Regions from separate parts of the Massilimicrobiota sp. mt181 genome, predicted to be linked through region 1. Evidence: a T-box and tRNA genes for the amino acid it is inferred to sense, from the RefSeq annotation. Region 1 holds a T-box; the other holds one or more tRNA genes.

Region 1 (7,552 bases):
AGATAACCGCGTTATCACTTCAATGAATACATCTTCTATTCTCACTGCTCTTTTATCTTATCCCATTATCACAATGATTGGTATTGTGGCGATTGCTATCATCGTTTTATCCATATTTGATTATAAACATCCTATATCTCAGGATATTGATTTAAAATGGAATCTTCAGACTCTCGATACTCTTCCTCATCCTTCTCATTATCCTAACCACACTATTGAAACAATATTTATGATTATTTTCATTATTTTCTTTATATGTTATGGTATCTTCTTCTCTAGTGATATGATTATTCAAATACAACATGAATCATATCAAATGATTCATATGATGACTTATTTCTTTCAACCATTTATTATGATCATCATTTTTGATTACTTCATAGATATGACAAAAAAGATATATACAAAAAAATATTTAAAATATAATTTTTTAATTAATCTTTTTACAATTGTTTCTCTATCTATTTTTGTTATTAACTCACAATTTTTAAGTGATTATCTTCTCCCCATGACTTATTTTCAATATATTCTTGTCAATACATTCATTATTCTTGCCCTATTCTTTATCTATTCTATTTCTTTATATAAATTAATCAGAAATATAAAATCTTATCGTTTTCTATTTAAAAAATAGACCTTAGAATTCATTCAATCTAAGGTCCTTTTCTTTATCTTATTTTTGTTCCATTTGGTAAATTATCTACAGATACAAGTTCCAACATTTTTTTCTTAGATCCAGCAAGAATCATACCTTGTGATTCAACACCTCTTAATTTAGCAGGTTTTAAGTTAGATACAACAATAACTTTCTTTCCAACCATCTCTTCTGGTGTATAGAAATCTGCAATACCACTGACAATCTGTCTTGTTTCTTTACCAATATTAATCTGAGAAACTAACAGTTTATCAGCATCTGGATGCTTTTCACATTTTTCTACTGTTCCAACAACAAGTTCAATTTTCGCAAAATCATCAATTGTAATTTGATTTTCATCTTCATGTTTTTCTTCTTTTTGAGGATATAAAGCTTCAACTTTCTTTTCTACTTCTTTAGGATCTAATCTTGCAAATAACTGTTGTGGTTTTTCAGTCACTTTTGTTCCTTCTTGATATAAACCAAAAGTATTTAAATCTAAGAAATTTCTTTGATCTGTATTGATTTGATCTAAAATCTTTGTAGATGTTGATGGCATATATGGTTCTAAAGCAATAGCTGCAAAACGAATAGCTTCAATTAAGTTATAAAGAACTGTTGCTAGACGATCTTTTTTGCTTTCATCTTTTGCCAGTGCCCAAGGCATTGTATCATCAATATATTTATTTGTTCTTCTAAGTAAGACAAAGATTTCATCTAATGCTTTAGATGCTTTAAATTCATCCATATAAGCTTGAACTTTCTTTGGCATAGCCAAAGCTATTTCTTTTAACTCATCATCAACAGGTTCATTCACTTGTGGATTTGTTATAATGCCATCAAAGTATTTATTTGTCATGGCAATTGTTCTATTGACTAAGTTACCTAAAATATTAGCTAAATCTGAATTAATACGTTCAACTAATAAATCCCATGTAATACTTCCATCATTATCATAAGGAATTTCATGTAAAACATAATATCTAACAGCATCTACACCAAAGATATTAACGAGATCATCAGCATAAATCACATTTCCTTTAGATTTAGACATTTTACTTTCACCTTGTAATAACCAAGGATGTCCAAAAACTTGTTTTGGTAATGGTAAATCTAAAGCCATCAACATAATAGGCCAATAAATCGTATGGAATCTGACAATATCTTTACCAATTAAATGTAAGTCTGCTGGCCAATATTTCTTAAATAATTCACCATGATTTCCATCAACATCATAACCTAGCCCTGTAATATAGTTTGTTAAGGCATCAATCCATACATAAACCACATGTTTAGGATCAAAATCTACAGGGATAGACCATTTGAATGAAGTACGTGAAACACATAAATCCTGTAAACCTGGTTTTAAGAAGTTATTCATCATTTCATTCTTTCTTGAAACAGGTTGAATAAATTCAGGATGATCTTCAATATGTTTGATTAAACGATCTGCATATTTAGATAATTTAAAGAAATAAGCTTCTTCTTTGGCATCATGAACTTCACCACCACAATCAGGACATTTTCCGTCAACTAATTGAGATTCAGTAAAGAATGACTCACATGCTGTACAATATTTACCTTCATAATGTCCTAGATAAATATCTCCCTGATCATATAATTTCTTAAAGATTTTTTGAACTTGTTTCACATGATATTCATCTGTTGTTCTCATGAAACGATCATATGTTGTATCCATCATATCCCAAATTTCTTTGACAACAGCTGCTTTTTCATCAACAAACTGTTTAGGTGGAATTCCTGCTTCTTGAGCTTTTAATTCAATCTTTTGTCCATGTTCATCAGTTCCAGTCTGAAAATAAACATTGTACCCTTCCTGTCTTTTACTTCTTGCGATAGCATCAGCTAAAATAATTTCATATGTATTACCGATATGAGGTTTTCCTGAAGTATAAGTAATTGCCGTTGTTAAATAATAATCTTTTGGATCTTTCATCATTTCTCCTCCTTCAAAATAAAAAAACGTCCTTATAAAAGGACGTATTATACGCGGTACCACCTTTTTTTATATCTTTCGATATACCCTCAAAACTTTAACGCAGTTAACGTTTATCTCTCACTATTCAAGATAACAGCTCCCAGCCCATCTTCATAAAAGTTATGTCCTGATTTGCACCAACCATCAGTTCTCTACAACGCCCTTTTAATCTCTGCTGTTCTTAGCCTTTTTGATACTCTTAAACATTATCAAATATTTTTTTTAAAGTCAATAAAGTTTCATAACAAAATAACGATTCTCTTTTGATATAAACGAAAAAAAATGATTTTCTCACAGTGATAATGATATAATAAAATTAACAAGAATAGAAAGGACTGATTTTATGGGTTTATTTAAGAAAAAGAAAAAGACTGTTAATTGGGATGATGCTTATAAAGCCACGCCTCATTTTTATAAGCAATCTGATGGAAGTGTATTTGGTGCAATGAGTTTAACAGAAGGCACGAAAACAATGTTAATGAAACAACCTCAATTACATTTTCAAGTTGAAGGACAAAATATATCACAATGGAGATTAACACTGATTAGTACGACAAATGATTCTATGATTGGTGATATGGATTATTTTACGGCTTTAAAGACATTACAACCTTATATTCTTGCTGAAGATAGCAATTTTATTTTAGTAAAAGGATTAACTTTAGATGAATTAAAGAGTTTATAATCAACTAGCCACCAATAAGAGTCAGTTGATCATTCACATATTGACATACAGTAACACTCTCATTATTCAAATTTATATATACAGTTTGACTATCTGTCACTGCTGTTAAAATAATATAACCATTCTTTAGATGACCTGTATCAAATTTATAGATATAATTATCTAATTCTTTCAAGTTGCCTTCTGTAGATTTTGTTCCATTATCACTATAAAAATATTTTTGATTTTTTAAATCTAAACTTATTGTAGAGTGACTATTTTCTAATAAAAAAGTTACATAGTCTCCATATTGGATAGTCTTATGATAATCGTTTGATTTGAGACTATAACCTATAAATATACCTGCAAAAAAAATAAGCAAACATATTAAAAGAATAATGATTTTAGATTTTTTTGTTTCCATGGTCTTGACCTCCTTTTTAAAGATAACAAAATATTATGGAATGGTTGTGTATTTTTACTCTCTTTATAAAATAATGTTATAATAAAACTAAGGAGTGAATGCATATGAAAAAGCTGATTATTTGGATTGTGATGCAGTTTTTATATCGTGGTATGAAAGTTCTTTATCATGATGATCCACGTATGAAAGAGGAATTAGATGGATGGAAACAAGATAAAGTTTTAACATTACAAGTCATACATGGACCTTCAATAACGATTAAATACACATATCAAAAAGGATTGCATAAAGTCAAAAATGTAAAACCTGATATTTGTATTACCTTTAAAAGTATTCAAACAGCATTGCTTGTCTTTACAGGTATGATGAGTGTCAAAAGTGCTTATTTAGAACATCGTTTTTCTTTAAGAGGAGATGTTTTTGAAAGTATGAGATTTGTTAGATGTGTTGATTTGGTAGAAACTTATCTTTTCCCTCGTTTTATGACAAAACGTATTTTAAATCATCAGGAAAAGAAGTATAAACCAACTTTATTGATTTATATAAAAGCTTTATTTGCTTAGGAGGGATCATTATGTATTTTGAATTTGTCAATAAAACAAAGGTATGTGCAGGTAAGAATGCTTTAAGTCAATTAGAATACGAGTGTCAGCAATATCATATGAAACATCCTCTGATTTTAACAGACCATGTTTTATATCAACTCAAATATGTTGATATCCTGACAAAACATTTATCATTAGAATATAGTCTATATACTGATATTCCTGTTGATTCTTCTATTCATACGATTGAAGATATTAAAGATTTTTATATCAAAGAAAATTGTGATGGATTGATTGCTTTAGGTGGTGGAAGTGTTTTAGATACAGCTAAGGGTGTTTATTTGATGTTATCACAGGAATGTGAATCGATTGAAGATATTTTAGGTTTTGAAGATTTAAAGCTCGGTAAAGATGTTCCATTCTTTGCCATTCCAACAACAAGTGGAACTGGTAGTGAAGCTACATGTGTCGCTGTGGTCAGTCATCCTGAAAAGCAAGTCAAACTTGAAATCATTTCACAGCATATTCAAAGTCATGTTGCTTTCCTTGATCCTGTTCTTACACAAAATCTTCCATTAAAAACAACAGCTTCTACAGGTATTGATGCTTTAACACATGCCATCGAAGCTTATACATGTTCACAGAAAAATCCAATCAGTGATGCTTATGCTATCTTAGCGATACAAACCATTTCACAAAATATTTTAAAAGTCATAGACAATCCCAAAGATGAAAACATTCGATTAAATCTTGCGTTAGCTTCTTATGAAGCTGGATGTGCCTTTTCGAATTCAATGGTTGGTATTGTTCATGCGATTGGCCATGCTTTAGGGGCTGTCTGTCATATTGCTCATGGAGATGCGATGAGTATGCTGCTTATCCCTTGTATGCGTTATAATCTGGAAGTGAATAAAGACTTATATGGGGATGTATTATTATATCTTGGACAAAAAGAACTTTATAGCCAAACACCAAAAGAACAGCTAGGTCAAAAAGCGATTGATTATATTGCGAGTTTATTACAGACTTTACATGAAAAGACAAATCTTCCTGTATCACTGGGAAGTGTTGAAAATTTATCTGAACATATCAATGAAGTGGCTGAAAAAGCTTTAAATGATGGAGCTTTAATAGTCAATAACAAATATGCAAATAAACAAGATATTATCAATATATTGGAGGGTCATTATGGATATTAAAGAATTAGTGAAAACACAACGTGAATTTTACAATACACAATATACCAAAGATATTAACCATAGAATACAGACTTTAAAAGCGATGAGAACTTGGATCTTAGAACATCAAAATCGTATTATTGAAGCCTTGAAAAAAGATTTGAATAAAGATGCTGTCGAATCTTATATGTGTGAAATTGGCTTGGTTTTAAGTGAATTAAACTATCAGTTAAAACATATTAAAAAATGGAGTCGTAATAAATATGTCTGGACGCCAATCTCTCAATTCTATGGAACAAGCTTTGAATCTTATGAGCCTTATGGTGTGACATTGATTATGAGTCCTTGGAATTATCCTTTCATGTTATCAATTGAACCAGCAGTTGGCGCTATTGCAGCTGGAAATACTGTAATTATCAAGCCGAGTGCTTATGCTCCAAATGTTTCACATGTGATTAAACAAATGATAACTGAAAGCTGTGATGAAAGATATGTGGCAGTTGTTGAAGGTGGAAGAGCTGAGAATACAGAACTTTTGGAACAACGTTTTGATTATATTTTCTTTACAGGTAGTGTGAATGTTGGCAAACTGGTTATGGAAAAAGCGAGTCGTTATTTAACACCTGTAACTTTAGAATTAGGTGGGAAAAGTCCTTGTATCGTTGATGATGATAAGAGTTTAAAATTGGCTGCCAAACGTATTGCTTTTGGTAAGTTTTTAAACGCTGGTCAGACATGTGTGGCTCCTGATTATTTATTAATCAAAGACAAATATAAAGATCAGTTCATTCAATATATGAAAGATGCTATTCATGAATTCTTTGGTGATCAACCTTTACAAAATCCTCAACTTGTTAAAATTATTAATCAAAAACACTTTGATAGATTATCACATTTATTAGAAAATCAGGATATTGTGATTGGTGGAAAAGGAAATCCAGAAACCTTACAGATTGAACCAACGGTTGTTGATCATGTTGATGGAAACAATCCATTAATGCAAGAAGAAATCTTTGGTCCTATTCTTCCTATTTTGACTTATCAAAACATTGATGAAGCTATAAACTTTGTTAATCAAAGAGAAAAACCATTAGCTTTCTATATCTTTTCTAACAATAAGGCCATTCAAAAGAAATTATTGAAACATTGTAGCTTTGGTGGTGGTTGTATTAATGATACGATTATTCATCTTGCAACAAGTGAATTAGGTTTTGGTGGTGTTGGTAATAGCGGTATGGGCGCATATCATGGTAAAAAGAGTTTTGAAACTTTCTCTCATATGAGAAGTATCGTAAAAAAAGCAACTTGGATAGATTTACCTATGCGTTATTATCCTTATAATGCATTGAAGGATAAATTAATCAGAATGTTCGTTAAATAATTTAACATACTGTTAATATAAATTTCAAATACAATCTATACCATATAATATAGATAAGCATAAGGAGGAAATATTATGAAATGTCCCGTATGTAAAGATGTTACATTATTAATGGCTGAAAAGCATGGTATTGAAATCGATTATTGTCCTGAATGCCGTGGAATTTGGCTAGACCGTGGTGAACTTGATAAAATTATTGAAAGAGCATCAGGAGAACAAAAACAATACTCTTCTAAAGATTATGAAAAATCTCATAAAAAGAAGAAAAGTTCTACATTAATGGATATTCTTGAAATCTTTGGTGGAGAATAAAAGCTGTCAGGGATAAGTGAAATGCTTATTCCGACAGCTTTTTTAGTCTTCTAATTGTGATGTACAGTGAGGACAACGTGATGCATCAATATGAATTTCTGATTTACAAAACGGACAAATTTTCTTATCAGGAATGACATTATCCTCTTTTTTTCCAATACTCATGAGTTTATTAACAGCCTTCATAATACAAAATAAAACAAAAGCCATAATAAAGAAATTCACTAATGACGAAAGAAATGCTGAAGCAAAACTTGCAATATCCTGTAATGTATATATTTTTCCACCAGTGACAAAATTTAAAATAGGGTTAATAAAATTGTCAGTTAAAGAGGTCACAATGCCAGTAAAAGCTCCCCCTATAATAACCCCAATCGCCATATCCAGCATATTTCCACGTAAAGCAAACTTCTTA
Region 2 (7,552 bases), on a different contig from region 1:
AGCTTTTTGTAATGCGATGGATTTGGCTTATCGTATGGTCAAAATGGATGTGGTTTCTCAAATGAAGGAAGGATTAAATCAAAAATGAAAATATTAGACTTTTTACAAAAGGAAGATATTCCTTTTCATGATATTGCAATTTATAAAGAAGCTTTTACGCATGCATCTTATGCTAATGAGTCTCATTATGTTCATAAAGATTATGAGCGTTTAGAATTTATGGGAGATGCTGTATTACAGTTATATGTTTCAGAATTTTTATTTAAACTTTTTCCGGATGCACCTGAAGGAACTTTAACAACACTTCGTAGTAAGCTTGTACGCGAAGAATCTTTGGCGCGTTTTTCTAAAGAACTCGGGCTTGGAGAATTATTGTATTTAGGTGTTGGTGAAGAAAAAAGTGGTGGAAGAGAAAGAGAAAGTGTTTTGGCTAATATTTTTGAATCTTTCATTGGTGCTTTATATTTAGACTGTGGCAAAGATGAAGTCTTAAAAGTCTTGCAGCAGACGATTTTTAAACATGTCAATGATTTAGATTATGATGATATTACGGATTATAAGACAACTCTTCAGGAGTTAATTCAAGCTGATCAGCGTCGAACAGTGACATATGAACTTTTAGAAACTTCAGGGCCATCTAATGCACCTGAATTTAAAGTGGCTGTTATGATGGATGATATGTGTTTGGGTATTGGAAAAGGAACAAGTAAAAAAAGAGCAGAGCAACAGGCAGCTAAAGATGCTTTGAATAAATTAGCAACGAAATAAAAAAATACTGTTTTTTGCCTATACATGATCAACATTTTTTCATAAATTATTTTGGGAGTGATAATCATGTATAATCCATATATGTATGATGACGAAAGAGTCATTAATCCAAGAGTAGGAGAAATTGTATTATATACTGTGCATAAAGGTGATAATGTTTATCGTATTGCGAAAACGTTGAATAGTGAAGTGGCTTGGATTCAGGCAATGAACCAGTTAGGTGATGATTTATTGATTCATCCTCAACAACAATTACTGGTTCCTATTGTTTTCCAAAAAATACCACCAATGCCACAACCTTATCAAAGAGAAACTTATGATTTATATTTTTAAAAAATTGCATAAGATTTGATTTTAAGCAAAAACTATAAATAGGAGGTTTGAAATGATGAAAAAAATAATCATCCTGTTTATAGCAACGCTTTTATGTGGTTGTACACAAAAGGCACCAGATGAAACAAAAGAATCTCAATATAAAGATGGCACTTATGAAACAACAGCTATGGGTTATGGAGGAGAATTTCAGGTAGAAACAGTTATTAAAGATGATCAGATTCAGGATATTGTGATCAAAGAGCATAATGAAACGCCTTCTATTGGAGGAGTGGCTTTAGAACAAATGATTGAAAATATGAAAGAACAAAATCGATATGATGTTGATACCATTTCTGGAGCAACCAGATCTTCTCAAGCCTTAAAAGAAGCAGTTGAAAAAGCTTTTGAGCAAGCAAAAAACAATTCTTGATTGAAAATGGATAAAGAGTAGTTACAGTGATTGTGGCTACTTTTTTCGTGTTTCAAAAAGAAGAAAGGCTTTATTTTTTAAGAAAATTGGTATATGATAATGAAAAATGATAGGGGGATAGATAATGGAAAAAAATTATGTTGGTCAAGAAAGAAATATCACTCTTATTATGGATTTTTATGAATTAACAATGTCTTATAATTATTTTAAGATGGGTAAGAAAGATGAAATAGTTTATTTTGATATGTTTTATCGAAAAAATCCAGATAATGGTGGTTTCGTTATTTTTGCTGGATTACAGCAATTGATCGAGGCTATTGAAAATATGCATTTTAGTGAAGGAGATATTGCGTATTTAAGATCTTTAAATGTTTTTGATGAAGAATTTTTTGATTATTTAAGAACTTTCAAGTTTACTGGGACAATTTATTCTGTCAAAGAAGGAACACCAGTTTTTCCATATGAACCATTGGTGACAGTGAAAGCAAAGCTCATTGAAGCTCAGCTTATAGAAACATTTTTATTAGTGACTATTAACCATCAGTCTTTAATTGCGACAAAGGCGCGACGTATTGTTCAGGAAGCCAAAGGAAGAGCTGTCATGGAGTTTGGCGCAAGACGAGCACAAGGTTATGATGGTGCTCATTATGGAGCGAGAGCGGCTTATATTGGTGGTGTTGCAGGGACAGCTACTGTTTCTGCTGGAAAAGATTTTCATATGCCTGTTTTAGGGACAATGGCTCATTCTTTTGTTCAATCATTTGATTCTGAATATGAAGCATTTAAAGCGTATGCTCAAATTTATCCAGATAACTGTGTTTTATTAGTTGATACATATGATACTTTAAAGAGCGGTGTTCCTCATGCGATTCGTATTGCTGAAGAAGTTTTAGCGCCAATGGGGAAACGATTAAAAGGAATTCGTTTAGACAGTGGAGATATTGCTTATTTAACGAAAAAAGCAAGAATGATGCTTGATGTAGCTGGTTTACATGATTGTCAGATTACAGTTTCTAATTCCTTGGATGAATATTTGATACGTTCTGTATTGGAACAGGGTGCACAAATAGATTCTTTTGGAGTTGGAGAAAATATGATTGTATCAAAATCTTCTCCAGTTTTTGGTGGTGTTTATAAACTTGCTGCAATAGAAAAAAATGGAGAAATTATTCCTAAAATTAAAATTTCTGAAAATAGAGAAAAGATTACAAACCCTGGTTATAAAAAGGTATATCGTTTAATTGAAAAAGAAACAAATAAAGCTATTGCGGATATTATTGCTTTCCATGATGAGGTTTTAGATGAAAATCAGGATTTGACAATTTATCATCAATTAGATGCATGGAAACATAAGACGCTTTATGCTGGTACATATGAAGTCCATCCACTACAGACTTTAGTTTTTGATGAAGGAAAGAATGTTTATCCACATTATACATTAGATGAAATTTGTGCTTATTCAGCACAACAAAAACAATTCTTATGGGATGAAATCTTCCGTTTAGAATATCCTCATTTATATTATGTGGATTTAACACAAAAATTATTGGATTATAAACTCAAAATGTTGGCAGAAGGGAAAAAGGGACATTAAAGTTTTCTTTTAAGGATCAATGCTGATATGATTATTACAGTTGTAGGATTAGGTGTTATAGGTGGAAGTTTTGTTAAAGCACTTAAAGGTAAAGGTTATGATGTTTATGGTGTTGATTGCAATCAACAGACTTTAGATATGGCCAAAGAAGAAGGTTGTATTATTGAAGGATATCAGGATGGACATGAAATTATTGAAAAAAGTGATCTCACAATTATTTGTTTATATCCATCACAAGTGCTTGATTTTATCTCTCAACATACTTTTAAAAAAGGAAGTATTGTGAGTGATGTCGTGGGGATTAAATCGTATTTTTTAGCAAAAGCTTTAGAAATTATCGATCAAGATGTTGAATATATTAGTGGTCATCCAATGGCAGGAAGAGAAAAAAAAGGATATTTGTATGCAAGTGAAAAAGTGTTTCATAATGCAAATTATATTGTCATACAACATGAAAAAAACCATCAGAAATCAATTGATTTTATGTGTCAATTTGTTGCTGAATTAGGATTTAAAAGTGTCAAAATTATGAGTCCTTATGCTCATGATGAAATTATTTCATTTACTTCTCAATTACCACATACATTGGCTGTGGCACTAATCAATAGTGATGATGAAAAATATGAGACCGGAAAGTATATTGGTGATTCTTTTCGTGACCTGACTCGTATTGCCAATATTAATGCGGATTTATGGATAGAATTGTTTTTTAATAACCAGGAATACTTATTATCATCAATGGCACGCTTTGAAAAAGAGTTCGATCAATTAAAAAAAGCAATTTATCAAAAAGATGAAAAAGCTTTAAGAGAGATGTTTTTGAAATCATCAAAGCGTCGCGAGAAATTGGAAAAATAGTCTTAAAATCAACAATATTTGTACATACGTAATGAAAGAGATTGAAAACTTTATAAAAAATCTCTTTCATTATTCTTTTGAGAAACATTTTGAAATGTAAAAAAAACAAAAAAAGGTATTGCATAAATGTGGAAAATATTATATACTATTTGAGCAACGAGTTAAGGGAAATGGTTCCATAGCCAAGTTGGTAAGGCTACAGACTGCAACTCTGTCATCGTCGGTTCGAGTCCGGCTGGAACCTCCATTGTTGCCCAGGTGGCGAAATTGGTAGACGCACAGGACTTAAAATCCTGCGGACCTTAAAATCCGTGCCGGTTCGACTCCGGCCCTGGGCACCAAATAAAAAAATTAAAAAAAGTGTTGCAATTGATAAAAAAATGTGATATTATTGAATGGCACTGTTAAGAGGCGCTAGTAGCTCAACTGGATAGAGTGCTTGACTACGGATCAAGAGGTTGTGGGTTCGATTCCTGCCTAGCGCGCCAATCAAATATCAAACGGGAAGTAGCACAGCTTGGTAGTGCACCTGGTTTGGGACCAGGGGGTCGCAGGTTCGAATCCTGTCTTCCCGACCATTTAATGGGGCTTTAGCTCAGCTGGGAGAGCGCCTGCTTTGCACGCAGGAGGTCAGCGGTTCGATCCCGCTAAGCTCCACCATTATGTTGCGGAGGTTTACCCAAGTCCGGCTGAAGGGATCGGTCTTGAAAACCGACAGGGGATGAAAGTCCCGCGGGGGTTCGAATCCCTCAACCTCCGCCATTTATTAAATTTCATATCGCGGGATGGAGCAGTCTGGTAGCTCGTCGGGCTCATAACCCGAAGGTCGTTGGTTCAAATCCTTCTCCCGCAACCAAATGGTCTGGTAGTTCAGTTGGTTAGAATGCCGCCCTGTCACGGCGGAGGTCGCGGGTTCGAGCCCCGTCCAGACCGCCATTTATTTTGGTTCCGTAGCTCAGTCGGTAGAGCAGAGGACTGAAAATCCTCGTGTCGCTGGTTCGATTCCGGCCGGAACCACCATTTTTTAAACGATTCACTACATGGCGGGGTAGCTCAGTTGGCTAGAGCAATCGGTTCATACCCGGTGGGTCGGGGGTTCGAATCCCTTCCCCGCTACCATTGAGTCAATGAGTGGTGAATACCACTTTTTATTTTGGACCCTTAGCTCAGTTGGTTAGAGCTATCGGCTCATAACCGATCGGTCGAAGGTTCGAGTCCTTCAGGGTCCACCATATTGTTGATAACCTCTTATGAGGTTTTTTTTGTTTTTTTGTAAAAAAAATTGTGCTATGATATTCTTATGGACTTTCACATAAATTCCATAAAGTTTTATTAAGATACAAGCAGGTGATATAATGGAAGATATAAGACATATGGGATTAACTGATCAGCAAGTTGAATCACGTATTCAACAGGGACATGTTAATATTTCTCATGATAATATTTCTAAAACAAAGAAGCAAATTGTTTTGGAACATACTTTGACATATTTCAACTGTTTAAATGTTTTTTTAGCAGCTATTATTATATCGACAGGGAGATGGACTAATCTCACTTTTATGGTTGTCGTTATTATTAATGCTTTTATAGGTATATATCAGGAATTTAAAGTTAAGAAAATTATTGATCAGTTAACATTAGTCACTGTGAAAACAATAAAAGTCATTAGAAATCAACAAATCCAAACTATTCCTATAGAAGAACTCGTTCTTGATGATGTTGTTTTTTTAGAGGCAGGAAATCAAATTGGTAGTGACTGTATTGTTTTAAAATCACAGGGTATGGAAGTTAATGAATCTATGTTAACGGGTGAATCAGAGCCAGTAAAGAAGATGAAAAATGATGAATTACTTTCTGGAAGTTTCGTTGTGGCAGGAAGTGCTTATGCGAAAGTTATCAGAGTTGGTAATGATAACTATTCAACAAATCTTGTACGCAAAGCTAAAAATAAAAATAATGCTTCTTCGGAAATGAAAAATTCTATTGAAAAAGTTATCAAGATTTTAAGTGTTGTGATTATTCCGGTAGGAATTGTTCTTTATTTTTCTCAGTTAACTGCTTTTCCTAATGATCAGGCAAGCGCGATTGTGAAAACTGTTGCAGGCGTTGTGGGGATGATTCCTGAAGGGCTGGTTTTGCTAACAAGTTTGTCTTTTATTATTGGTGTTGGTAAACTGGCAAGAAAAAATGCTTTGATTCAGGAAATGGAAGCTATTGAAGCCCTGGCAAGAGTGGATGTTTTATGTCTTGATAAGACAGGAACCATTACAACAGGGGAACTTAAGGTAGATCGTGTTTTGCCACTTCATTCTTCTTCTTTTCATGACATTGAAACGATTATGGGAGCAATGGCACATGAATTTGATGATGTGAATGCGACACAGCTGGCTTTACAAGATTATTTTTTAAAGTCTGAGCATATTGAAGTTTTGGAACGTATTCCATTTTCTTCGCAGCGTAAAATGAGAGCTTTGCATATTCAGGGAAAAGGGCACTACGTTTTAGGAGCACCAGAATTTCTCGTATCTGATGATTCTCAAACGTTGGAAATGGCTGAGTCCTATGCGAAAGAAGGCTATCGTGTCTTGTTGTTGGGTGAGACAGATTGTCTTGATTCTCATACATCTCAAATAGGCCATGTCAAAGCGATGGCTCTCATTGTGATTTATGATTGTATTCGCCCTGAGGCTAAAGAAACGCTTCGTTTTTTTGAAAATGCCCATGTTGATATACGCATATTATCTGGGGATAATCCAATGACTGTTTCACGTGTTGCCCAATTGGCAGGATTAAAAAATGGTGATCTATATATTGATGCATCCACTTTTCCTGATGATGACATGGAACTTGAAAAGATTGTCTCTCACTATCGTGTTTTTGGGCGTGTAAAGCCAGAACAAAAACAACGTATTATCAAAGCTTTACAAGCCAATCAACATGTTGTAGGGATGGTTGGTGATGGTGTGAATGATGTTTTGGCATTGAAGGATGCTGATTGTGGGATTGCTATGGCGGCAGGTAGTGATGCGGCTAAACAGGCAGCACATATTGTTTTATTGGATTCTTCGTTTGCATCCATGGTCGATATCGTCAATGAGGGGAGAGCTATTATTGCAGATATTGAAAGAGTCAGCTCTCTTTATCTAACAAAAACGATTTATTCGACTGCTCTTTGTTTGATTTTTGCTGCTCTAAGATTCAGTTATCCATTTACACCTTTACAGTTAAGCCTCATCAGTGGTCTTGCGATTGGACTACCAAGTTTCCTTTTAACATTAGAGCGTGCTTCTACATTATCATCACAAGGTTTCTTTAAACATGTGATGTCTACAGCTTTACCATGTGCTCTCACAATGATTATTTATATGTTATTGATTACTTGGATTGGTAGCTACTTCCATTTTGATTCCAAACTTTTATCTACATACTATTATTTAGTTGCCGGTTTTATCAGTTTTTTAGTGGTTTATATTGTATGTATGCCATGGAGTCGTTTAAGAGTTACTGTAACGAGTCTGTTTGCGGTTGTCTTTTATTTGATCTTGATGATTATGCATGATTTCTTTGGGATTTATTCATTCTTTACA

What was found. The T-box of region 1 lies ahead of metG (methionine--tRNA ligase). A T-box ahead of a tRNA ligase gene usually reads a tRNA of that ligase, here a tRNA-Met.
Region 2: it has a tRNA-Met gene. The T-box ahead of metG (methionine--tRNA ligase) is inferred to sense a tRNA for this amino acid. The anticodon was not compared.

Annotation. Positions count from the first base shown of each region.
Region 1 covers NZ_JBVAYN010000019.1:270-7,821, forward strand. Annotated here, with positions in the region: partial or broken gene ACZYT4_RS10405 (hypothetical protein) at 1-634, shown strand, start outside; gene metG (methionine--tRNA ligase) at 669-2,591, opposite strand; T-box leader at 2,627-2,825, opposite strand; gene ACZYT4_RS10415 (DUF4299 family protein) at 2,977-3,318, shown strand; gene ACZYT4_RS10420 (hypothetical protein) at 3,323-3,721, opposite strand; gene ACZYT4_RS10425 (hypothetical protein) at 3,826-4,284, shown strand; gene ACZYT4_RS10430 (iron-containing alcohol dehydrogenase) at 4,296-5,465, shown strand; gene ACZYT4_RS10435 (aldehyde dehydrogenase) at 5,455-6,825, shown strand; gene ACZYT4_RS10440 (TFIIB-type zinc ribbon-containing protein) at 6,901-7,137, shown strand; gene mscL (large conductance mechanosensitive channel protein MscL) at 7,180-7,552, opposite strand, start outside.
Region 2 covers NZ_JBVAYN010000003.1:120,086-127,637, reverse strand. Annotated here, with positions in the region: gene plsX (phosphate acyltransferase PlsX) at 1-88, shown strand, start outside; gene rnc (ribonuclease III) at 85-768, shown strand; gene ACZYT4_RS03015 (LysM peptidoglycan-binding domain-containing protein) at 835-1,101, shown strand; gene ACZYT4_RS03010 (FMN-binding protein) at 1,154-1,513, shown strand; gene ACZYT4_RS03005 (nicotinate phosphoribosyltransferase) at 1,638-3,107, shown strand; gene ACZYT4_RS03000 (prephenate dehydrogenase) at 3,135-3,965, shown strand; tRNA gene ACZYT4_RS02995 (tRNA-Cys) at 4,138-4,212, shown strand; tRNA gene ACZYT4_RS02990 (tRNA-Leu) at 4,218-4,306, shown strand; tRNA gene ACZYT4_RS02985 (tRNA-Arg) at 4,377-4,453, shown strand; tRNA gene ACZYT4_RS02980 (tRNA-Pro) at 4,467-4,543, shown strand; tRNA gene ACZYT4_RS02975 (tRNA-Ala) at 4,550-4,625, shown strand; tRNA gene ACZYT4_RS02970 (tRNA-Ser) at 4,635-4,727, shown strand; tRNA gene ACZYT4_RS02965 (tRNA-Met) at 4,745-4,821, shown strand; tRNA gene ACZYT4_RS02960 (tRNA-Asp) at 4,825-4,901, shown strand; tRNA gene ACZYT4_RS02955 (tRNA-Phe) at 4,910-4,985, shown strand; tRNA gene ACZYT4_RS02950 (tRNA-Met) at 5,008-5,084, shown strand; tRNA gene ACZYT4_RS02945 (tRNA-Ile) at 5,121-5,197, shown strand; gene ACZYT4_RS02940 (HAD-IC family P-type ATPase) at 5,321-7,552, shown strand, end outside.